2 regions of the Kluyvera sp. CRP genome follow, and region 2 is predicted to be linked to the other one. Evidence: predicted binding sites of a transcription regulator. Region 2 holds the regulator's gene; the other holds the start of a gene.
What was found. The regulator sigma-54, encoded in region 2, starts transcription at its own class of promoters, with help from an activator protein. The targets are predictions, from matches to a motif close to GTTGGCACANNTTTCGCTNT.

Region 1: K7B04_RS20070 (branched-chain amino acid ABC transporter substrate-binding protein) is a predicted target of sigma-54. The motif match lies at 2,301-2,320, and genes of this name have one in related genera.

Annotation. Positions count from the first base shown of each region.
Region 1 is NZ_CP082841.1:4,231,025-4,235,417, reverse strand. Features, by position in the region: gene K7B04_RS20085 (arsenic transporter) at 1-408, shown strand, start outside; gene arsC (glutaredoxin-dependent arsenate reductase) at 419-844, shown strand; gene K7B04_RS20075 (sensor domain-containing diguanylate cyclase) at 963-1,919, opposite strand; gene K7B04_RS20070 (branched-chain amino acid ABC transporter substrate-binding protein) at 2,459-3,577, shown strand; gene K7B04_RS20065 (branched-chain amino acid ABC transporter permease LivH) at 3,657-4,393, shown strand, end outside.
Region 2 is NZ_CP082841.1:1,682,885-1,687,277, forward strand. Features, by position in the region: gene npr (PTS phosphocarrier protein NPr) at 1-202, opposite strand, end outside; gene rapZ (RNase adapter RapZ) at 199-1,053, opposite strand; gene ptsN (PTS IIA-like nitrogen regulatory protein PtsN) at 1,087-1,575, opposite strand; gene hpf (ribosome hibernation promoting factor) at 1,631-1,918, opposite strand; gene rpoN (RNA polymerase factor sigma-54) at 1,941-3,374, opposite strand; gene lptB (LPS export ABC transporter ATP-binding protein) at 3,420-4,145, opposite strand; gene lptA (lipopolysaccharide ABC transporter substrate-binding protein LptA) at 4,152-4,393, opposite strand, start outside.

The DNA.
Region 1 (4,393 bases), 2.5 Mb from region 2:
TTACGTAATGCCGGACTCACTGAGTATCTGTCTGCCGTACTCAATATGCTGGCTGACAACGGTCTATGGACTGCCACGTTCGGCACCGGTTTCCTGACGGCGTTTCTGTCATCGGTGATGAACAATATGCCGACGGTGTTGATTGGCGCATTATCCATTGATGGTAGTGCGGCGACCGGCATCGTCAGAGAAGCGATGATTTACGCCAATGTGATTGGTTGCGATTTAGGCCCAAAAATTACGCCAATTGGTAGCCTAGCGACTTTGCTGTGGCTGCATGTGCTTGCACAAAAGAATATGAAGATTGGCTGGGGATATTATTTCCGCACCGGAATTGCGATGACCCTGCCTGTCCTGTTTGTCACGCTGGCTGCGCTGGCGCTACGTCTCTCTTTCACTTTGTCATGAGATACTGAAAATGAGCAACATCACCATTTATCACAACCCAGCCTGTGGTACATCGCGTAATACGCTTGAGATGATCCGCAACAGTGGTACCGAACCTACGATTATTTATTATCTTGAGCATCCACCGTCACGCGATGAACTGGTAAAACTGATTGGGGACATGGGTATTACCGTACGGGCTCTGCTGCGGACAAATGTTGAGCCTTATGAAGCGTTAGGGCTCGCGGAAGATAAATTTACTGACGATCGGCTAATCGATTTTATGCTGCAATATCCGATCCTGATTAATCGCCCCATTGTGGTGACGCCGCTGGGAACGCGTCTGTGCCGGCCTTCAGAATTGGTGCTGGATATCCTCCCGGACGGGCAAAAAGGCGCATTCACCAAGGAAGATGGCGAGAAGGTCGTTAACGATGCTGGTAAAAAACTGATATAAATATCAAGGGGGCTCATGCCCCCTGGCTTCTACGATGCTCATTTTCCGTGTCAGAATCCCCGCCCTGCAAAACAGCCTTTATCAATGCCTGGTATTCATTCTCTGCCAATGTGAAAGGTTATGCGTGCTTCCGGCGTTTTGCTGAGTACATCACCTCATCGCTTTCTTTAAGCATTTCCCGCAGCGACGGGTAACGATCCGGGTCATTACGTAACATCCCATAGGAATAATTGATGTTATAGGGTTTGCCAGAGTTTTCGTTGTACTCATCCACATCGCTGCGCAAACCGTGTAAAAATGCATCCGCATCGGCGTGGTGGGCGAGGAGAACGGCAAATTCATCGCCACCGAGGCGTCCTGCAATATCTCTGGTGCCCAGGCGCTTATATAGCATCGCGGCAAATACTTTTAATACCTCATCACCTTCTGCATGCCCCCAGAGATCGTTGATAGGTTTGAACTTATCGAGATCAAAAAAGATAAGGCTGAATGTTGCATTGGTTTTAGTCAGGGAATGGAATCGCTTTTCGCCTTTACTGTAGAAACCACGACGATTCGGTATGCCCGTTAGGCTATCGGTCATGGCGATACCAATAATTTTAAATTCATCTTCGACAATAAAAGCCAAATCTCTGAGGCAAGCAATATCCTCGTCGCTGAAACCGCGGGGCGTGGAATGAATCAGACAAAGCGTACCCGCAACCGCGCCATCAGGTAGATGTACGGGATAACCCGCGTAGAATCTGATGTAAGGTTCCCCGGTCACCAGCGGGTTATCATGAAAACGTTCATCGTGCGATGCGTCGTTAACAATAAAGGGGCCATCCTCTAAAATGGCGTGGCTACAGAAAGAGATGTTGCGAGGCGTTTCGCGGGTACCCAAACCTTCGCACGCTAGCATCCACTGACGCTCACGGTCGAGCAGACTTATCAGTACCACGGGCACCTGAAAGATTTTTTTTGCCAGTCGGGTTAAACGATCGAATCGTTCTTCGGAGCCGGTATCAAGAAGGTCTGCCAGATAAAGGGATCTTAATCGTTCTTCCTCATTATCCGGGATGCCTGGGAATTTCATATCACCTCGAAGAAATAGATATGTTGATGCCAGATACATTCTGGCGTAAAGCCGGATTAAGGCTGACCAATCATTTGAATATAGTTCAAAAAAGTGCTCCGCAGCCTGAATGCCCCCGATAACCCTCACAACGGTTATCCGGTGAATCAATATGTCGCTCCCCGGCGGGAGTTTTTTTGTTATGCCCATCGCTTGCACCACCGCGCAGCATAGTTTGCACAACTTGCTACAAAAATGCGCAAAGCGTGACTATTGCAATATTTATGTACTTTATTGTTAACCAGATGTGATCCCTCCCGTAATTTCACTTCGCCGGTGCAGAGGCCCTGTAACGGCGCTCTATACTCAACATTGTCTAAATCCCTGCGCTGGTTGCGAAAAGTTGGCAACCATTTTGCTTAATGATTTGACCTGAAAAGCGTAAGGAAACCTCGCCGTTATCAGCAGGATATTGTCAGGATGTCGTATGTCCGGCGCGTGCGCCGGTGGTTCGGCTTCACACCGTTATGCATAAACCTCTTTTGCTAAGGTAGATAATAATGTCGCTGAAATTAATAAGAAGTCCGCTTTCGATTGTGTTGGCAGGGTGTCTGGTGACGGCGTTTTCCGCCCAGGCCGATATCGTGATTGGTGTCGCCGGGCCATTTACCGGGCCAAACGCCACCTATGGCGATCAATATTGGCACGGCGCGACCCAGGCCGCGGCGGATATTAACGCCGCCGGTGGGATTAACGGCGAGAAAATTAAGCTGGTGCAGGGCGATGATGCCTGCGAGCCGAAGCAGGCCGTGGCGGTGGCGAATCGTCTGGTCGATCAGGACAAAGTTCAGGCCGTCGTCGGCCATTTCTGTTCCTCTTCGACGATGCCTGCCTCCGAGGTTTATAACGACGCGGGCGTGCTGGCCATCACCCCGGGTTCAACAAACCCGCTGATCACCGAGCGCGGAATGAACGATATGTTCCGTATGTGTGGCCGCGATGACCAGCAGGGCGACGTCGCCAGCAACTTCATCATTGATAAGCTGAAGGCTAAACGGGTGGTTATCATTCACGATAAAGATACCTACGGACAGGGCCTGGCGGATGCGACCCGCGCGGCGCTGGCCAAGCGCGGCGTGAAGGATGTGATGTATGAAGGCCTGTCGCGCGGTGAAAAAGATTTCAATGCGTTGGTGACCAAAATTGGCGCCCAGAAGCCGGATGTGGTCTTTTTCGGCGGCTGTCACCCAGAAGCGGGGCCGCTGGTGCGTCAGATGCGGGAGCAGGGCGTACAGGCGAAATTCTTCTCCGGCGACTGTATCGTCAACGAAGAGATGGTTACCGCCGCCGGTGGTCCGCAGTACACCAACGGCATCTATATGACCTTTGGCAAGGATCCGCGTCTGATCCCGGACGGCAAGGCGGTGATCGAAAAATTCCGCGCCAACAAGTTTGAGCCTGAAGGTTATACCCTCTATTCCTATGCCTCTATTCAGGCCATCGCCGCGGCGTTTAAGGCGGCAGGCCCCGACTCGGCGAAAGCCAGCGAATGGCTGAAGGCCAACCCGGTCGAAACCGTCATGGGCAAGAAAGCCTGGGATAGTAAGGGCGACCTGAAAGTCTCGGACTACGTCGTTTATCAGTGGGATGATAAAGGCAAGTATAAGGAAGTTGAGTAACCGGACGGAGTCACGCTCAGCGCCGGTATGCTCGCATACCGGCGCTCTATAACATGGCCAATAACACGAGCGCGCGATGATGGAGACATTCTTTCTGCAACAGTTAGTCAATGGCTTGACGCTAGGATCGGTCTACGGGCTGATCGCCATTGGTTACACCATGGTATACGGTATTATCGGCATGATTAACTTCGCTCACGGCGAAGTGTATATGATCTCAGCCTATCTCTGCGCCATCGGTCTGGCGCTGCTGTCCTTCTTTGGCCTGCACTCTTTCCCCTTGCTGATCCTCGGCACGCTGGTCTTTACCATCGTGGTTACCGGCGTGTACGGCTGGACGATTGAGCGTATTGCCTACAAACCGCTGCGCAATTCCACCCGCCTGGCGCCGCTGATTTCCGCCATCGGCATGTCATTAATTCTGCAAAACTACGCGCAAATCAGCCAGGGGCCGCGCCAGCAGGGGGTTCCCACAATGCTGGATGGCGTGCTGCGTCTGCATATCGGCGAAGGCTTTGTACAGATCACCTACACCAAGATCTTTATCCTGCTGGCGTCGTTTGCCGGGATGCTGCTGTTAACGTGGATTATTGGTCACACCCGGCTCGGGCGGATGTGCCGGGCGGTGCAGCAGGATCGCAAAATGGCCTCGATTCTCGGGATCAATACCGATCGTATTATCTCGCTGGTGTTTGTGATCGGTGCGGCGATGGCGGGGCTGGCGGGGGTGTTGATCACCATGAACTACGGCACTTTCGACTTCTATGCCGGGTTTATTATCGGCATCAAGGCGTTCACCGCGGCGGTGCTTGGCGG
Region 2 (4,393 bases):
TGGCTTCCACTTCAATCTGACGGCCCTTGGCAGAGTCCAGCATCAGCAGTGCGATTACGCTATTAGCTTCGGCTTCGGTGCCTTCATCATTGCGCAGCAGCACTTCCGCATCGTAATGCTGCATCAGTTCAAACAGCTTCATCGCCGGGCGCGCATGCATGCCCAGTTTGTTGGTGATTTCCACGGTCTGCTTTACGGTCATGATTTGCGTTTTTCCAGCGTCCGATGACGAGATTGCACGTTCTTACCGCGCGAGCGGAAGTAGTCAGCCAGCTGTTCGGCAACATAGACCGAACGGTGCTTACCGCCGGTACAGCCAATCGCAACCGTCAGATAGCTACGGTTGTTGGTTTCCAGCATAGGTAACCATAGCTCAAGATAGCTGCGGGTCTGGTAAATAAAGTTGTGAACTTCTGTGTGCCTGTCGAGGAACGCGGCAACCGGTTTGTCGAGGCCGGTCATTGGGCGCAGTTTCGGATCCCAGTGCGGGTTTGGCAGGAAGCGCACGTCAAAGACGTAGTCGGCGTCGATAGGAATGCCGTGCTTGAAGCCGAAAGATTCGAACACCATCGTTAGCTCGCGCTCGCGTTTGCCCAGCAGACGGGTGCGCAGCATTTCTGCCAGCTCGTGAACAGACATCTCGGAGGTGTCGACAATCAGGTCGGCGCGAGAGCGCAGCGGCTCCAGCAGGTTGCTCTCTTCATCAATCGCGCTTTCCAGCGACAGATTCTTGCTGGAGAGCGGGTGCAGACGGCGAGTGTCGCTGTAGCGACGAATCAGCGTGTTGCGGTCGGCGTCGAGGAACAGCAGCTGCGGGGAAAAGTTCTCCGGCAGGTTTTCCATTGCCCGTTCGAAGATTTCCGGGGTTTCAGGCATGTTACGCACGTCGATGCTCACGGCCGCCGAGATTTCGCGGTCGGCCAGCGTCTTTGCCAGCTCTGGCAGCAACACTACCGGCAGGTTATCAACGCAGTAGAAGCCCATATCTTCCAGCGCCCTCAGGGCCACTGATTTTCCCGAGCCAGAGCGGCCGCTGACGATCATCAGTACCATGTACCGTTTCTCCTCAGTACGATGTGATGTCCATTACGCATCATCGTGGGTTTCCGTATCGGTGATGATTTGATACAGCTCTTCGTCGCTCTGCGCGGCGCGCAAGCGGCGGCAAATGGTTTTATCTGCCAGACGTTTTGCCACCAGGGAAAGCGTATGCAGATGGGTTTTAGTCTGGTCGGCCGGCACCAGCAACGCAAAGAGTAAATCGACTGGCTGGTTGTCGATAGCGTCGAAGGCGATTGGCGTTTCGAGTTGCACGAACACACCGACCGCACGCAGCGTATCTTCTTCGAGCTTGCCGTGAGGAATGGCGATGCCGTTGCCGATGCCGGTACTGCCCATTTTTTCACGGGTCAGAATGGCTTCGAACACCACCTGCGGCGGCAGGCTAAGCTGTTTCGCCGCCAGCTCGCTGATGATTTCCAGCGCACGTTTTTTACTCTGACAGTGCACAGCACTGCGGGTACATTCCTGGTTAAGGACATTGCTCAGTTGTAGAGCCGAATCGTTATTTGTCATAATTTCACCTAAGCATCGCCCGATATGCAGGCATATCGGGCGATCGCTCGGACAATCAATGTTGTTTTAGTTTATCTTTGTGCTTGGTTAACTGTCTCGCCAGTTTATCGATCAAACCGTCGATGGCGGCATACATATCCTGCCCTTCCGCGCTGGCATGAAGTTCGCCGCCGTTCACGTGCAATGTCGCATCCGAGATGTGCGTCAGTTTCTCCACCTTTAACACAATATGGACCTGATTGATCCTCTCGAAATACTGCTCCAGCTTGCTGAATTTCGTGGTCACGAATTCGCGCATCGGCTCGGTGATCTCGACGTTGTGTCCAGTGATGTTGAGCTGCATAGTGTCTTCCTTATCAGTTGTGTCAGACCAGCTGTTTACGCTGGTTAGACGGCGGAATGGATAAAGACTCTCGGTACTTTGCAACGGTGCGCCTTGCCACCATGATACCCTGTTCAGAGAGCATGGTGGTCAGCTTACTGTCGCTCAGTGGTTTCGCGGGATTCTCCGCGGCAATCAATTTCTTAACCAGCGCCCGAATGGCCGTGGACGAGGCTTCGCCGCCGCCCTCGGTGCTGACGTGGCTGGAGAAGAAATATTTAAGCTCGAAAATGCCCCGTGGGCTATGCAAATACTTCTGCGTGGTAACACGCGAAATGGTGGACTCGTGCATCTCGACGGTCTGGGCGATGTCAGCCAGCACCATCGGTTTCATGTACTCTTCGCCAAGGTCGAAAAAGGCCTGCTGTTGCTCGACGATGCAGCGGCTGACGCGCAGCAGCGTATCGTTGCGGCTCTCAAGACTCTTGATCAGCCATTTGGCTTCCTGCAGGTTGCTGCGGATAAACTGGCTGTCGGCGTCGTTGCGGGCGTTGTTGCACATGCCCGCGTAATGCTGGTTAATCTGCAGACGCGGAATGCTGTCGGCGTTCAGCTCGACCACCCAGCGATCGTTGACCTTGCGCACCAGTACGTCCGGAATCACATACTCCGGTTCACCGGTCTGGATCGATTGGCCCGGGCGCGGATCCAGCGACTGGATCAGATCGACCGCTTCTTTCAGTACGTCTTCTTTCAGGCGGGTGACCCGCATCAGCGAGCGGAAATCGTGGTTAGCGAGCAGATCGAGATGATCGCTGATAATCAGGCGCGCTTCATCCAGACGCGGCGTGTCTGCTGAAAATTGTGACAGCTGGATCAGCAGACAATCGCGGAGATCTTTGGCGGCTACGCCGACCGGATCGAAACGCTGGATGCGTTTAAGTACCGCCTCCACTTCGTCCAGGCCAATTTCGTCGTCGCCGATGCTTTCGCGGATATCTTCGACGGTGACGGTGAGGTAGCCGGTGTCATCCACCGCGTCGACGATCGACGTGGCGATCGCCCGGTCGGTATCGGTAAACGGCGTTAACTCTACCTGCCACATCAGGTAATCCTGAAGTGACTGGGTGGTTTCACCCTGATAAACCGGCAGTTCGTCGTCCTGATAGTCCGCCCCGGTACCGGAAGGAGTTCCGGCGGTGTAGATTTCGTCCCAGCTGGCGTCAAGTGGCAGCTCTTCGGGCATGTCCGGCTTTTCCAGCGCGTCTACGCTGTCCAGCGTTTCGTTATCGACGGTTTCCTGAGTCTCTACTTCATCGTGAAGATCGGTTTGCTCGAGCAGGGGATTGCTCTCCAGCGCCTGCTGGAGTTCCTGCTGAAGTTCCAGCGTAGACAATTGCAACAGACGAATGGCCTGCTGTAACTGGGGCGTCATGGCAAGCTGTTGGCTGAGCCTTAATTGCAAACCTTGCTTCATGTTCAGAACGAATATCTCCCGCTAACGTCGATAACCACTACCCTATCAGAGTCTGAAGTCTTCCCCAAGATACACGCGTTTAACATGTTCGTCTTCCAGGATCTCCTGCGGTGTCCCGTGGGCGATCAGATGCCCCTGGCTGACGATGTAAGCGCGTTCGCACACTGCCAGCGTTTCACGGACGTTATGGTCGGTAATCAGTACCCCAAGGCCGCTGTCGCGCAGGTGTTCGATGATGCGTTTGATGTCGATAACGGAGATCGGGTCAACGCCGGCAAACGGTTCATCCAGCAGGATAAACTTCGGGTTTGCCGCCAGCGCGCGGGCGATTTCAACGCGGCGGCGTTCACCACCGGAAAGCGCCTGGCCCAGACTGTCGCGCAGATGTTCGATGTGGAACTCTTCCATCAGCTCTTTGGCGCGGTCTTCTCGCTGCTCATTACTGAGATCGTCGCGGATCTGCAGCACCGCCATCAGGTTATCGTAGACGCTCAGACGACGGAAAATCGACGCTTCCTGCGGCAGATAGCCGATACCGCGGCGGGCACGAGCGTGCAGTGGCAGCAGGCTGATGTCTTCGTCATCAATGATGATATTGCCCGCATCGCGCGGCACGATGCCGACCACCATGTAGAAGGTGGTGGTTTTACCCGCGCCGTTCGGCCCAAGCAGGCCCACAATCTCACCGGAGTTGACGGTCAGACTGACATCTTCCACGACGCGGCGGCCTTTGTAGGCCTTCGCCAGATTTTTTGCAGTTAATGTCGCCATAACGAATTAGTTACTCTTCTTCTGTGCCGGAGCCTGGTCCTTGGATTTGTCCTGTAGCTGGGACGGAACCAGAACGGTGGTGACGCGTTTGCCTTTGTCGCTAAACGCCTGCATTTTCTGCTCTTTCACCAGGTAGGTGATTTTGTCGCCCTTGATGTTGCTGTCCAGCTGTTCAAGGTAAGCATTGCCGGTCAGCACCACGAAATCATTTGCCAGCTCATAGTGCATCTTCGACGCGCGACCTTTCA